DNA from 3 places in the Modicisalibacter sp. MOD 31.J genome. Region 3 is predicted to be linked to each of the others. Evidence: predicted binding sites of a transcription regulator. Region 3 holds the regulator's gene; each other region holds the start of a gene.
The links. The regulator sigma-54, encoded in region 3, starts transcription at its own class of promoters, with help from an activator protein. The targets are predictions, from matches to a motif close to TGGCACNNNNNTTGCTNT.

Region 1 (5,111 bases), on a different contig from region 3:
GACCTTCGCCATGTTCCCCGAGCTGGGCCGCGACTATCTCGAGGGGCGCCGCGACGGCACGCTCACCCCCGAGCCGCTGCCCGCCCCGGATGACGGCGGCGGGCGTCCGGTTACCGAGGGGGTGCCCACCGAATTCGTGATCGACGTCCACGGTGAGTCCTACGAGGTGCAGATCACCGGCGTGGGCAGCATCGGCGGCAAGCGCCAAGTCTATCTGACCCTCGATGGCATGCCCGAGGAAGTCGTCTTCGAGGCCAAGGACGACTACGTCGGCGGCGGCGGTGCGGGGCGTGCCCAGGCCTCGCAGCCCGGTCATGTCACCACCTCGATGCCCGGCAACATCGTCGACGTGCTGGTCGAGGTCGGCGATTCGGTCGAGGAAGGCCAGGCGGTGCTGATCACCGAGGCGATGAAGATGGAAACCGAGGTTCACGCCCGCGTCGCCGGTAGCGTCAAGGCGGTCCACGTCGCCCGCGGCGATCGCGTCACCCCCGGCGAGGTGCTGATCGAGATCGAGTGACGCGTCGCGTCGCCTGGTGTCATGCTGACCCGGCCTTGTGCCGGGTTTTTTCCGTCGCGGCCACGATCGCCTATGCTGTCAGCGTTGCTACCCGGATTATTCGGCTAGCGGGGCGCATCGAGTCGCCGGGCGTCGGTCTTGTCACGCCGGCATCTGGCGCCTACCTGGCCCTCCTCAAGAGAGCCACCAAGGAACCAATGGGAGACACCTCATGGACGACAGACATACCTCCGACGAATTTGGCCGGTTGATCGACCGTTGCTGCGACCAGGCGGGTCGCGTGGATGCCCGCAGTGCCCTGGCAGGCGGGGCCCTGGGCCTGCTGCTCAGCAGTCGTCACGGCCGCGGCCTGCTGGGCAAGGCGCTCAAGTACGGCGTCGTGGCCGGGTTGGGCGCGCTGGCCTGGCAGACCCGTCGGCAGCGCAGCGGCTACGACGCCGACGAGGCCCGCGAGATGACCCGGCCGCCGGCGGCGAGGCCCGGGGACGGCGAACCGTCCGAGGCCGGCGACGCGCCGCGAGACGCCGGCGCCTCCGGCGAGGCACCGCGCGCTCCCGGCTTCCCCGGACCCTGACACGGGGCAACGCCCGAACCCGGCCGTTCGGGCGTCGTCCGCGGCCTGACGATCCCGGCCACGGGGTCAGTCACGACCCGGTGTGGCGCTGATCTTGTGCAGCGACAGGTCGGCGCCCTCGAATTCCTGCTCTTCGCTGAGGCGAATGCCGACGATGGCCTTCAATCCGCCATAGATGCCGGCCCCGGCGATCAGTGCCAGGACGATGCCCAGCAGCGTTCCCGCGCATTGCGAGGCGAGGCTGATGCCGCCCAGGCCCCCCAGCGCCTGCTGACCGAACAGTCCGGCGGCGATACCGCCCCAGGCGCCGCAGATCCCGTGCAGGGGCCAGACCCCCAGCACGTCGTCGATACGCCAGCGGTTCTGCGTCTGCGTGAACAGCACCACGAACAGCGCGCCGGCCACCGCGCCGGTGGCCAGTGCACCGAGCGGGTGCATGAGATCCGAGCCGGCGCAGACCGCCACCAGGCCCGCCAGGGGGCCGTTGTGAATGAAGCCGGGGTCGTTGCGGCCCAGCGCCATCGCCGCGAGGATGCCGCCGACCATCGCCATCAGCGAGTTGACGGCGACCAGTCCGCTGATGCCGTCGAGCGTCTGGGCGGACATCACGTTGAAACCGAACCAGCCGACCGTCAGCGTCCAGGATCCCAGCGCCAGGAAGGGGATGCTCGAGGGTGGATGGGCGGCCACCGCGCCATGGTGCGGATAGCGGCCCCGGCGCGCACCCAGCAGCAGCACCGCGACCAGCGCGACCCAGCCGCCAAAGCCATGGACCACCAGGGAGCCGGCGAAGTCATGGAAGGGCTGACCGAAGGTCGCTTCCAGCCAGGCCTGGATCTGCCAGTTGCCGTTCCAGACGATGCCTTCGAAGGTGGGGTAGGCCAGGCCTACCAGCAGCAGCGTGGCGGTGAACTGCGGGTAGAAGCGTGCCCGCTCGGCGATGCCGCCGGAGATGATCGCCGGGATCGCCGCGGCGAAGGTCAGCAGGAAGAAGAACTTGACCAGGCCGTAACCGTGATCGAGCGAGAGCTGCTCGGCGCTGGCGAAGAAGCCATTGCCATAGGCGATGGCGTAGCCGACCACGAAGTAGGCCAGCGTCGAGGCGGCGAAGTCGGTGATGATCTTGACCAGGGCGTTGACCTGATTCTTGGCGCGTACCGTACCCACCTCCAGGAAGGCGAAGCCGGCGTGCATGGCCAGTACCATGCAGGCGCCCAGCAGCAGGAACAGTACGTCGGCACTCGAGGGAATGTCAGTCATGGCGTGTGAGTTCGTTGTCTACGGGTTCGTTGCGGTGAACTAGCGGGGTCGTGCACTGCGGTAAAGGGGCTTGCACGTTTTGTGCCAGCTTTTTTATCGCCATTTCTCAACGGGTTGGGCGTAGGGTGAGCATTTCTGGTGCGTGTTGTGCGCTATTCGGGTGCGTCGTCGGGGATCTTGTGCACTGTTTTTGTGCTTTCGGGCGGTCTCGGTGCCACGGTTTGGCGCATTCGCCCGCAGGCCCGATTTTCATGATTGCCGGCTGCAACCACGCCCGGATGGCGTTATGCTGATCTTGCAGTGCAGCAAATTTCATCGGAGCCCACTCATGCTTCCCGTTCAAGCTTCTCTCGCGCGGACGATGTCGGCGTTCTGGGACCCCCTGGGGCTCGGTCAGGCCGCCATCGACTACTGGCGCGACACCGTCGAGCGCAGCGTGCTGTATCTCGACGTCATGCGCCAGCGCGGGAATCAGTATCTCGAGCATATGGAGCAGACCCGGCCCAGCGTGCTGGGATTCGAGGTCGAACTGCTCGTCGATGGGCGCGACTTGCCGCGTCCGGTCAACTACGAGTTGATGCGCATCGTGCCCCCCGAGGGCATCGAGATCGACGAGGACCGGCGGCCCTTCGTGGTCGTCGACCCGCGTGCCGGCCACGGGCCCGGCATCGGCGGCTTCAAGCCCGACAGCGAGATCGGCGTGGCGCTGCGTGCCGGGCATCCGTGCTACTTCATCGGCTTTCTGCCGTTTCCGGTGCCCGGCCAGACCGTGCTGGACGTCGTCGAGGCCGAGGCGCATTTCCTCCACGAGGTGATCGCGCGTCACCCCCAGACCGTCGAAAAACCGATGGTGGTGGGCAACTGTCAGGCCGGCTGGCAGCTGATGATGGCGGCGGCGCTCGAGCCCGACTGCTTCGGGCCCATCCTGATCGCCGGCGCACCGCTGTCCTACTGGGCCGGCGAGCGCGGCAAGGCGCCGATGCGCTACAGCGGCGGCATGACCGGCGGCAGCTGGGTCACCGCCTTCGCCAGCGACCTGGGGGCCGGCAACTTCGACGGCGCCTGGCTGGTGCAGAACTTCGAGAAGCTCAATCCGGCCAACACGCTCTGGACCAAGCAGTACCGGCTGTTCGCCAACATCGACACCGAGGCCGATCGCTACCTCGAATTCGAACGCTGGTGGGGCGGACACGTGGTGCTGGCCGGCGAGGAGATCCAGTACATCGTCGACAATCTGTTCGTCGGCAATCGCCTGAGCACCGCCCAGTTGCTGACCCGCGACGGGCGCCGCATCGACCTGCGCAACATCCGCTCGCCGATCGTGGTGTTCTGTTCCAAGGGCGATGACATCACGCCGCCGCCCCAGGCGCTGGGCTGGATCACCGACCTCTACGACAGCGTCGAGGACATCCAGGCCAACGAGCAGACCATCGTCTACTGTGTCCACGATACCACCGGCCATCTGGGGATCTTCGTGTCGGGCAGCGTCTCGCGCAAGGAGCATGCCGAGTTCACCGCCAACATGGACTACATCGACATCCTGCCCCCGGGTCTCTACGAGACGCAGGTCACCGAGCGCCCGCCCAGCGAGGCAGCACCGGTCGACGGCGATTACCTGCTCGAGTTCACGCCGCGAGGCCTCAAGGACGTCGACGAGATCGTCCAGCCGCTGCACGAGGACGAGCGGCGCTTTGCCACCGTGGCGCGGCTGTCGGAGATCAACCTGGGGCTCTACCAGCGCTACCTGCAGCCCTGGATGCATGCCCTGATGACCCCCGAAGCGGCACGCTGGATTCGCCGCATGCACCCCATCCGGCTGGGCTACAAGCTGCTGTCGGATCGCAACCCGGCGACCGTCCCGTTGCCGGTGATGGCCGATTACGTCCGTGCCAACCGCGCCCGGGCGGGGGAGAACAACCCCTTCCGGATCGCCGAACGCATGCTCTCCGACGACATCGTGCGCATGCTGGACAGTTATCGCGATGTGCGTGACCGCGCCACCGAGTGGACGTTCATGGAGATCTATGGCCAGCCCTGGCTGCAGATCCTGGCCGGGTTGGGCGTCGATCGCGGCGCGGTGCCGAGCCGCCGCCCCGGGCAGGAGCCGGAGCACCGTCGCTTCGTCAGCCAGCGCCGCGAAGAGATGCGCGCCAGGATCGATCAGGGCGATGTTCACGATGCCGTGATGCGGGCGATCATCTTCGTGCTCGGCGGGGCTCCGTCGACCGACGAGCGCAATTTCCAGCGCCTCAAGGCGACCCGCGCCGAAGTCGAGCCCAATCTCGACCTCGAACGGTTCAAGGCGCTGGTGCGCGAGCAGTTCTTCATTCTCAAGCTCGACCCGCAGGCCGCGCTCGGCGCGCTACCGACCCTGCTGGAAGGCGAGAGTGCCGAGACTATCGACGCGCAGCTGCAGCACATCGAGCACGTGGTCGAAGCCAGTGCGCCGCTCTCGGATCGCACCCAGGATCGCCTGGGAAAGGTCAGAACGTTGTTCCTTCGGGCGCGTCAGGCGGTGCGCGACGCGTCTCCGGTGACGGCCCTCGGTGGCGAGACCGGCAAGGCCGAGGTCGAGAAAGCCGAGGCCGAAGCGGTTGCCTCCGGAAAGCGCCAGTCCGGGACGCGCACGGCGCAGGACGGTGAAGCGTCAGGCGATGACACGGCCGAGACGCTCGCGGAAGCCCCACCGGCGGCGCAGCCAGCGGGTCAGGCGGCATCGGAAACCCAGCGATCGGGGCCGAGCGAGGGCACCACGAA
Region 2 (5,111 bases), on a different contig from region 3:
GGTCGACCTCTACTGGGAATACACCGGCAACTCGGTGATCCTGTTCAACGATCAGCCGCAACCCGACACTGCCGCCGAGACCTACGCCACCGCCAAGCGGCTGGATGCGGACAAGGGCCTGGTCTGGCTCGATCCCTCGGACACCAACAACACCTATGCCCTGGCCATGCGCGAGGCCGACGCCGAGCAGCGCGGCATCCATACGCTCTCGGACCTGGCCGCGGCGATGAACGACGGGGCCGGGCTGACGCTGGCCTCCAACGCCGAGTTCTACGCCCGCGACGACGGCCTGCGGCCGCTGCAGGAGGCCTACGGCTTTCGCTTCCCGCGCGCCGACGTCAAGCGCATGGATTCGGGGCTGACCTACAACGCCCTGCGCGACGGCGAGGTCGACGTGGCCCTGGTGTTCGCCACCGATGGTCGCAACGGCGCCTTCGATTTCGAGGTCCTCGACGACGACCAGCAGTTCTTCCCGGTCTATCAGCTGGCGCCGGTGGTCCGCGCGGAAACCCTCGAGGCGCATCCCGACCTGAAGCCACTGCTCAACCGCATGTCCGCCGCCCTGAACGACACGACGCTGATCGATCTCAACAGCCGCGTGGACATCGACGATCAGGACATCGACAAGGTGGCTCGGAGTTTCCTGACCGAACACGACCTCATCTGATCTCCTCTTTCTCCCACCCTTTTCCGTCTTTCACCGTCGGGGCGATGCCGGCATCGCCCCGTTCCGACGACAGGACAGGCCATGTTTCCCAGCGGCAGCCAACCCGACGCCCGGGAAGTCCGCGACTTTCCGCACGCCATCGTCGAGGAGCCGGCGCTCTTCATTCCGTTGCCCGACGGCACGCGCCTGGCGGCGCGCCTGTGGCGACCGGCGGACGCCGACGCACACCCGGTCCCGGCGATCATCGAGTGCATTCCCTACCGCAAGCGCGATGCCACCAGCGCCGACGACGAACGCATGCACCCCTACTTCGCCGGCCACGGCTATGCCGCGCTGCGCATCGACCTGCGCGGCAGCGGCGACTCTGACGGCGTGCTCGAGGACGAATACCTGAGCGGCGAGCAGGACGACATCGTCGCGGCGATCGCCTGGATCGCCGCGCAGCCCTGGTGCAGCGGGCGCGTCGGCATGCTGGGCATCTCCTGGGGCGGTTTCAATTCGCTGCAGGTCGCCGCTCGCCGGCCGCCGGCGCTCGCCGCGATCATCGCCGTCGGCGCCACGGTCGACCGCTACCACGACGACGTCCACTACAAGGGCGGCTGCGTACTCAACGAGAACTTCGGCTGGGCGGCGTCGTCGCTGTCGTTCATGTCGCGTCCGCCCGATCCCGCCCTGCGCGACGACTGGCGCGAACTCTGGCGACACCGGCTCGCCCACCAGCCGTTCGTCGCCGAGCACTGGTTCGATCATCAGACACGCGACGCCTACTGGCGCCACGGGTCGGTGTGCGAGGACTATGCGCGGCTGACCACGCCGATCCTGGCGGTCACCGGCTGGGCCGACGCCTACGTCAACTTCGTCGCCGAGATTCTCGAACACGCCCCGGGGCCGCGACGCGGCATCGTCGGTCCCTGGCCCCACGCCTACCCGCATCTGGCGATGCCGGGACCGACCATCGGCTTCCTCCAGGAAGCGCTGCGCTGGTGGGATCACTGGCTGAAGGATCGCGACACCGGGATCATGGCGGAGCCGCTCTACCGCGTGTACTGCCAGGGCTTCTCCGGCGCCGACCCGCAACGCCGCGACATTCCCGGGGAGTGGCTAGCCGAGACGCAGTGGCCGAGCCCGCACGTGCGCTCGCACACCCTGGCGCTGGGCGACGGCCGTCTGCAGGCGCCGGACGATGACGCCACCCACCGCGAGGCACGGTTGTGGGCACCCGCCGACAACGGCCTGCAGTGCGGCGAGTACATCCCTCACAGCAGCGGCCCCGAGATCGCCGGCGACCAGCGCGCCGACGACGCCCATTCGCTGGTCTACGACACTCCGCCGCTGGAAAGCGACACGGTGATCCTGGGACGCCCGGAACTGGCGCTGCGCGTCAGCGTCGACCAGCCCCGCGCCAACCTGATCGTGCGGCTCTGCGACGTATCGCCGGATGGCGTGTCGCAGCGCGTCTCCTACGGTGTGCTCAACCTCTGCCACCGCGACAGCCACGCCGCCCCGGCCGACGTGCCCCCGGATACCCCGCTCGACGTCACCGTGCGCCTCAACCAGGCCTGTCACCGCTTCGTCGCCGGCCACCGGCTGCGCGTCTCGGTGACCACCGCCTACTGGCCGCTGGTCTGGCCGAGTCCCTACCCGGTCACCCTGACCCTGCACGAGGCGGGCTGCCGCCTCGTCCTGCCCGAGCGCAACGCGCACGAAACGCCGCCGGTGAGCTTCGCGCCGGCGGTGTTCTCCGGCCCCGTGCAGCATCGCGTGGTGCGCGCGGGCGGCCAGTCCCGGGAGGTCAGCCACTCGCTGACCGACGGCTGGACGCGGCACGCCATCGTCGACGACTTCGGCGAGATCGCCTACGACCATGGCCTGCGCAACGTCGCCTCGGCGGACGAACGCTACGCCATCCACCCCGACGCGCCGGCCACCGCGACCATGAGCAAGAGCTGGCGGCAGACCTTCCGGCGCGACGACTGGTGCGCCCACACCGAGACCTGGGCACAACTGCACTGCGACGCCGACGGGTTCTATCTGGAAGCGCGGTTGCAGGCCTTCGAGAACGGCGAACGATTCATCGATCGACGCTGGATCACGCGGCGCCCCCGCCGCTGGGTGTGATGGCCAGCGACTGTGTCATTCGGAAACGCCGGGGTCGCCCTTCTACCCATCCCGCCCCCGAAAGGCGCATGCCATGAACCAGGACGGGGCACGAACCAAGCGTGCCCTCGCAATGCTGGCACGCCGCCTCGACCCGATTGTGCAGGCTGCACCGATTATCGACATAGTTAGGGGCGAAAACCGACAAACACGCGCCCTCTTTCCCCGTCCGCCGAAATAGTGGAACGCGCCTTGCTTACTGGGTGATACGGCAAGGGGGCCCCCTTTGCTCAGACGAACGTCATGCGGAGGACGTCATGGAAACCTCGGATTACCCATTGAGCGAAGTGCCCAACGGCGAACGCAAGGGGCTGCTTTCCACCTCGGCGGTGCTACTCGGTTTCACCTTCTTCACTGCCACCATGTGGGCGGGCGGCTCCCTCGGCAGCGCCTTCTCGTTCGGTGAGTTGCTGTGGGTGATCCTCGTCGGCAACCTGCTACTGGGGGCCTATGCGGCGGCCCTGGCCTATATCGCCTGCAAGAGCGGTCTCAACTCGGTGCTGATGGGGCGTTTCTGCTTCGGCGAGGTGGGCAGCAAGCTCTCCGACGCCCTCCTCGGCTTTACTCAGATCGGCTGGTACGCCTGGGGCACCGCCACCATCGCCGTGGTGCTGGTCAAGACGCTGGGCCTGTCGGCAGCGCTCGAGACGCCGCTGATGGTGCTGTTCGGCCTGGCCTTCTGCATCACCGCGATGATCGGCTTTCGCGGGCTCGACCTGCTGTCCCGGATCGCCGTACCGGCGATGCTGCTGTTCATCCTGATCAGTCTCTACACCGGTATGGTGGACGTGGGCGGGCTCGCCGGCCTGGCGGGCCAGACACCCAGCGAGAGCATGAGCGTCGCCGCGGCCATCACCGTGGTGATCGGCACCTTCATCAGCGGCGGCACCCAGGCCACCAACTGGAGCCGTTTCGCCCGTACCCCCAGGATTGCGGTGATCGCGACGCTGGGCGCCTTCTTCGTCGGCAATGGCCTGATGGTGCTGACCGGAGCGCTGGGCACGATGATCTATCAGCAGGCGGATATCGTCGATGTGCTGCTGGCCCAGGGCTTCGTGACGCTGGCCGTGCTGATGCTGTTCCTCAACATCTGGACCACCCAGGACAACACCATCTACAACTTCGCCGTGGCCGGCTGCAACCTGCTGCGTACCGACAAGCGCCGGGTGGTCACCGTGGCCGGCGCCGCCATCGGCACCGTGCTGGCGGTGGGCGGCATGTATAATCTGCTGATTCCGTTCCTGGTATTGCTCGGCACCTTCATCCCGCCGATCGGCGGCGTGATCATGGCGGACTTCTGGCTCAAGCACAAAGGCCGCTACCCGGCGCTGGCCGAGGTCCGTCTGCCCGCCTTCAACGGGACCGGGCTGGCCGCCTACGCGATCGCTTCCACGGCGGCTTACCTCTCTCCGCTAATCCCGCCGCTGGTGGGCGTCATCGTGGCGGCGGCGAGCTACGCCGTGCTGCTGAAACTGCCCTTGCGCGCCACGCTGCCAAGCCCAGCCAAGGACTGACATGGCGATCACCTGTGCCGAGATACCGCGGCTGCCCGGCCTGGAGGCGATCCGTTTCCGGGCCGGACTGCAAGGCGGCAACCGCCCCGTGCGCTGGCCCTACGTGGCCGAGAACGACACCATCGTTCCCTGGGTCCGGGGCGGCGAACTGGTCTTCGTCACCGGCATCAACCTGCCCCGCAGCGAGGCCAACCTCAAGCAACTGGTCAGCGAGGCGGTGGAACACCGGGTAGCGGGCCTGGTGATCCTCACCGGCCCCGAGTACATCCGCGAGATCCCCGCCGGCGTGCTGGATCTGGCCAACTCGCTGAGTTTCCCGATTCTCGAGCAGCCCTACTCGCTGAAGATGGTGCTGGTCACCGAGGTGATCAGCAACGCCATCGTGCAGGACAACCTGATCGGCCAATCCATCAAGCTGTTCCTGACCCGGCTGATCAACGGCTTCGCCGACGCCCCCGAGCTCATCCACCTGCGTGCCGCCGAACTGGGCCTCAACGATGAACGCCCCTATGCGGCGGTTTGCGTGCGGCTGTCGGCCTTCCATCAGCGCCTGCTCAGCGAGGATCCCGACCAACGCTGGCAACTGATCCATCAGCGCAACCAACTGGAACAACACCTTGGCGAGTTGCTGAAACGCCGTGGCATCGACTGGCCGGTACTGGTGCTGGAACAGGACCTGATCGCCATCTGGCCCGCGGACAAGGACCACGCCAGTGCCCTGTCCGACGACCTGCATGCCGCGCTGGACCTGCTGCAGAACCAGCTGCCGGAGC
Region 3 (5,111 bases):
GCTCCAGGGCCACTGGGCGTCGGTGCTCGACACCTACCTGCACGGCCAGGCCTGACATGGCGATGCGTCTCCCGCGCCTGTCGGCCAAGTGGTGGCTCGTGGTGCTGCTGATCGCGCTGGGCGGGGTGCTCTCGGTCATCGAACAGCGCGGCAGCGCGCCGCCCGGCCCGGTCCCCGAGGGCGAGACCGGCGAGCCCGACTACTACCTCGAAGACGCCGAGCTGACGCGCTTCGACAGCCAGGGCCAGGCCTACCAGCGCCTCGCCACACCGCGTCTCGAGCACACCCCGGGTGACGACGTGACCCGCCTCGACACCCCGGATGGGCGGCTCGTCGACGCCAAGGGCCGGGTCTGGTTCGCCACCGCCGACAAGGGTAGGCTGGAAACCGGCGGCAACCCGCTGATCCTGACCGGCGACGCCCAGCTCCAGACGCCCGGTGAAGGGTGGCGGATCAACAGCCAGACCCTGATCTACGATGCCGACCAGCGCCACGCCTGGAGCGACACCGAGACGGTGCTTCACAAGCACCGCCAGCGGGTCCGCGGCGAGCGCTTCGACGCCTGGATCGACACCGGCCAACTGCGCCTGGCCGGCGACGTCCACGGTTTTCACCCGCCGATCAGTCAACAGTGAGGATACCCATGCGAGCCTACCTCGCCGGACTCGGCCTGACCGCGCTGACCCTGCTCGCGCCATCGGCCATGGCGCTGGAGAGCGATGCCAGCCAACCCATCAACGTCGCCGCCGATCGCCTCGAGCTCGACGACCGCGCCGGCACCGCCGTCTACACCGGCAACGTCGACATGCAGCAGGGCAGCATGGTGCTCAAGGCCCACCGGGTCGAGATCGAACGCAACGACCAGGGCGAAGTGACCCGGGTCACCGCCACCGGCCAGCAGCAGCGCGCCTACCTCGAGCAGCGCCCGGCCCCCGATGACGAACTGGTCAAGGGCTGGGGCGACACCGTCGTCTACCATGCCGGGGCGCGCCGCGTCGAACTGATCGGCCACGCCGAGCTGCATCAGGCCAAGGACACCTTCAACGGCGCCTATGTCGAATACTATCTCGACAGTCGCAAGGTCCAGGCCCGCTCCAACGCCCAGGGCAGCCAGGACCAGCGCGTGCGCATGACCCTCACCCCCAAGTCGTCGCAATGACGAGCGCCGACAACCGAGGAGAATCGTCCGCGATGAAGACGCTCACCGCCAGCCATCTGGCCAAGAGCTACAAGAATCGCCGGGTGGTCCAGGACATCAGCCTGACCATCGGTCAGGGCAGCATCGTCGGCCTGCTGGGCCCCAACGGCGCCGGCAAGACCACCTCGTTCTACATGATCGTGGGGCTGGTGCGCGCCGACGCCGGCGAAGTGGCGATCGACGACCAGGACCTCAGCCGGGCGCCCATGCATCACCGGGCTCGCGCGGGGATCGGCTACCTCCCTCAGGAGGCCTCGATCTTCCGCAAGCTCTCGGTGGCCGACAACATCATGGCGATCCTCGAGACCCGCCGGGATCTCGACAAGGCCGCCCGCCGGACGCAGCTCGAGCACCTGCTCGAGGAGTTCCACATCGACCACATTCGCGACAACATGGGCATGAGCCTGTCCGGCGGCGAACGCCGCCGCGTGGAGATCGCCCGCTCGCTGGCCACCGAACCGGCCTTCATCCTGCTCGACGAGCCGTTCGCCGGCGTCGATCCGATCTCGGTGGGCGAGATCAAGGGCATCATCCGCCAGCTTCGCGACCGGGGCATCGGCATCCTGATCACCGATCACAACGTCCGCGAGACACTGGATATCTGCGACAAGGCCTACATCGTCGGCGACGGCCAGATCATCGCCGAGGGCGGCGCCGAGGCGATCCTCGCCAGCAAGAAGGTCCGCGAGGTCTACCTGGGCAACGAATTCCGCCTGTAGTCGCGACCGGCGCCGTCCCGCCCCTCCTGCCTCGGCGCCGCGTCCTGCAAGGCATCGCCGCTAGCCGGCCGCCGGAATAGTGGCACGGTTATTGCTTTAAGGCTTGCAAGCCTTTCGGCGTCAGGATAACGTGTCGACAAATTCTCTCGATGACGCTTCTTCGCCATGGCTATGAAACCCACGTTGCAGCTTCGGGTCGGCACCCAGTTGACCATGACGCCACAGCTGCAGCAGGCCATCCAGTTGCTGCAGCTGTCGACGCTGGACCTGCGCCAGGAGATCCAGCAGGCGCTCGAGTCCAATCCCATGCTCGAGATGGAGGAAGAGTTCGGCGAGACCACGTCCAGCGAACCGGCCGAGGATGACTGGAGCCAGGACATCCCCGACGAACTGAGCGTCGACAGCGACTGGTCCGATACCTATCAGGACCTCGCGCCGGCCGGCAGTCGCAGCGAGGATGGCCCCGACTTCGACCGCAACGCCGCCGGCGAGAGCCTTCAGGACCACCTGCTCTGGCAGCTCGACATGGCCGATCTCGACACCCGCGAGCGGCTGATCGCCGAGACCCTGATCGACGCGATCACCGCCGACGGCTATCTCGACGGCGAGCTCGACACCCTCGCCGAAGGACTTCGCGCCCAGGGCCTCGCCGGACTCCGCGCCAGCGACGTCGAGCAGGTCCTCTACCGTCTGCAACAGTTCGACCCGACCGGGGTGTTCGCCCGCGACCTGCGCGAGTGCCTGCTGCTCCAGCTCGGTACCCTGCCCGACGACACGCCGCTGCTGCCCCAGGCCAAGCGCCTGGTTCGCCAGTTCCTCGAAGCGCTCGCCGGTGACGATCGCAAGCTGCTCAAGCGGCGCCTGCGCCTCGAGGACGACCAGCTGGATTCGGTGATCGCCCTGATCCGCGCGCTCGACCCGCGCCCGGGCCAGGCCTTCGACGACAGTGCCAGCGACTACGTGATCCCCGACCTGCTCGCCCGTCGCGTACGCGACGGCTGGCGCATCGAGCTCAATCCGGAGGCGCTGCCACGGCTGCGCATCCAGCCCGACTACGCCGCCCTGATCCGCCGCGCCGACAAGAGCGACGACAATACCTTCATGAAGCAGCACCTGCAGGAGGCCCGCTGGCTGATCAAGAGCCTGTCGAGCCGCAACGACACCCTGCTCAAGGTCGGCCGCGAGATCATGACGCGCCAGCTCGACTTCCTCGAGCGCGGCGAGGAAGCCATGAAGCCCCTGATCCTCGCCGACATCGCCCAGGCCGTGGAGATGCACGAATCGACCATCTCGCGGGTGACCACCCAGAAGTTCATCCATACCCCGCGCGGCGTCTTCGAACTCAAGTACTTCTTTTCGAGCCACGTCGGCGGCGAAGGCGACGCGCACTCCAGCACCGCCATCCGCGCCCGGCTCAAGAAACTGATCGGCGAGGAGCCGCCGCGCAAGCCGCTTTCCGACAGCAAGCTGGTCGACCTGCTCGCCGAGGACGGCATCCAGGTCGCGCGACGCACCGTGGCCAAGTATCGCGAGGCCATGGGCATCCCCTCCTCCAGCGAGCGCAAGCGCCTCGCCTGAACACCGCGTCCCGCCCGGCACAGGGAAGGTGCCGCTCCCCGTCACCCCGCCGACACGCCCGCCCGCGAACGACAAATTTCACGCCTGCCTCTCGGGTAATCCCGCGGGGGTTTGCTAAGCTGCAAAAAGGGTTACAATCGAGCCACCACCCGCGGTAACAGGAGCGTGCCCATGCAAGCCAACATCACCGGCCATCACGTCGAACTGACGGATGCTCTGCGTGACTACGTCAACGAGAAACTCATGCGGCTGGAACGCCATTACGACAACATCACCACGGCCCAGGTGACGCTGTCGATCGAGAAGGAGCGTCAACAGGCCGCCTGTACCCTGCACGCCGCCGGTGCCGATCTGCACGCCGAAGCCGAGAATGCGGACATGTACGCCGCCATCGACGCGCTGGCCGACAAGCTCGACCGCCAGCTCGTCAAGCACAAGGAGAAGGCCCAGGCCCGCGCGCAAGGCGCCGGCGCCCGCTGACCCCTCCATCATGACACTGGAAGCCATCCTTCCCCCCGAGCGCACCCTGTTCGCGGTGCCCGGGGGGAGCAAGAAACGCGTACTGGAGTTCTTCAGTACCTTCATCGCGCAGAACACGCCCAGCCTCGACAGCCAGGAAGTCTTCAGCCGGCTGATCGGACGGGAACGCCTGGGCAGTACCGGCATCGGCAACGGTGTCGCCATTCCGCATGCGCGCAATCCGCACTGCAAGGCCCCGATCGCCGGCTTTCTGAAGCTCCAGGAGCCCATCGACTTCGATGCGGTCGACGGCGAGCCGGTCGATCTGATCTTCGTCCTGCTGGTTCCCGAGGAAGCGGATGACACGCACCTGGCGCTGCTCGGCCAGGTCGCCGGCATCATGAACGATGCCGACACGCGCAGTCGTCTGCGCCACAGCGAGAGCCAGCGCGACCTCTACGACATCCTGCTCGACGCGATCCGCCACCAGGGCGACCCGTCGGCCAGTGCGCGACAGGCTCCCTGACGGCCGGACACCGCTTCGCGCCACGCGCGAAACGTGTCAACATTCCCCGGGGCGCCGCGTCGCCCCGCCTTACTCATCGCCACCAGGGAGAGCCGCTCGATGCAGCTCGTGATCATCAGCGGTCGTTCCGGGTCGGGCAAGTCGATCGCCCTGCAGGCCCTGGAAGACCTCGGCTTCTACGCCATCGACAACCTGCCGGCCATGCTCCTCGACGCCCTGATCGACGAGCTCCAGCAGGACGACACCGACCGCTCGAGCATCGCCGTGAGCATCGACGCCCGCAATCTGCCCGTCGCCCTCGCGCGTTTTCCCGACCAGCTCGACACGGTACGCAGCCGCGGTATCGACTGTCAGGTGGTCTACCTCACCGCCGAGGACAAGATCCTCCTCGAGCGCTATTCGGCGACTCGCCGCCGCCACCCGCTGACCCGCGACAGCGAGATGACGCTCGCCGAGGCGATCGAATCCGAGGAGGACGCCCTGTCGCGGATTCGCGATCTCGCCGATCTGGTGATCGACACCTCGCAACTCTCGGTTCACGAACTGCGCGGGCGTATCGCCGAACAGGTGGCCCATCACCGCAGCGACCGGCTCACCCTGACCTTCGAATCCTTCGGCTTCAAGCGTGGCG

Region 1: a site for sigma-54 is predicted at 2,424-2,441, ahead of KGR00_RS16290 (ammonium transporter). Genes of this name have one in related genera too.
Region 2: a site for sigma-54 is predicted at 3,006-3,023, ahead of codB (cytosine permease). Genes of this name have one in related genera too.

Annotation. Positions count from the first base shown of each region.
Region 1 covers NZ_JAGXFF010000004.1:502,387-507,497, forward strand. Annotated here, with positions in the region: gene oadA (sodium-extruding oxaloacetate decarboxylase subunit alpha) at 1-520, shown strand, start outside; gene KGR00_RS16285 (DUF533 domain-containing protein) at 732-1,094, shown strand; gene KGR00_RS16290 (ammonium transporter) at 1,161-2,354, opposite strand; gene KGR00_RS16295 (DUF3141 domain-containing protein) at 2,683-5,111, shown strand, end outside.
Region 2 covers NZ_JAGXFF010000002.1:974,474-979,584, forward strand. Annotated here, with positions in the region: gene KGR00_RS10190 (glycine betaine ABC transporter substrate-binding protein) at 1-667, shown strand, start outside; gene KGR00_RS10195 (CocE/NonD family hydrolase) at 749-2,785, shown strand; gene codB (cytosine permease) at 3,082-4,338, shown strand; gene KGR00_RS10205 (PucR family transcriptional regulator) at 4,340-5,111, shown strand, end outside.
Region 3 covers NZ_JAGXFF010000001.1:1,163,922-1,169,032, reverse strand. Annotated here, with positions in the region: gene KGR00_RS05195 (HAD family hydrolase) at 1-55, shown strand, start outside; gene lptC (LPS export ABC transporter periplasmic protein LptC) at 57-635, shown strand; gene lptA (lipopolysaccharide transport periplasmic protein LptA) at 644-1,159, shown strand; gene lptB (LPS export ABC transporter ATP-binding protein) at 1,192-1,917, shown strand; gene KGR00_RS05175 (RNA polymerase factor sigma-54) at 2,083-3,495, shown strand; gene raiA (ribosome-associated translation inhibitor RaiA) at 3,667-3,975, shown strand; gene ptsN (PTS IIA-like nitrogen regulatory protein PtsN) at 3,986-4,480, shown strand; gene rapZ (RNase adapter RapZ) at 4,580-5,111, shown strand, end outside.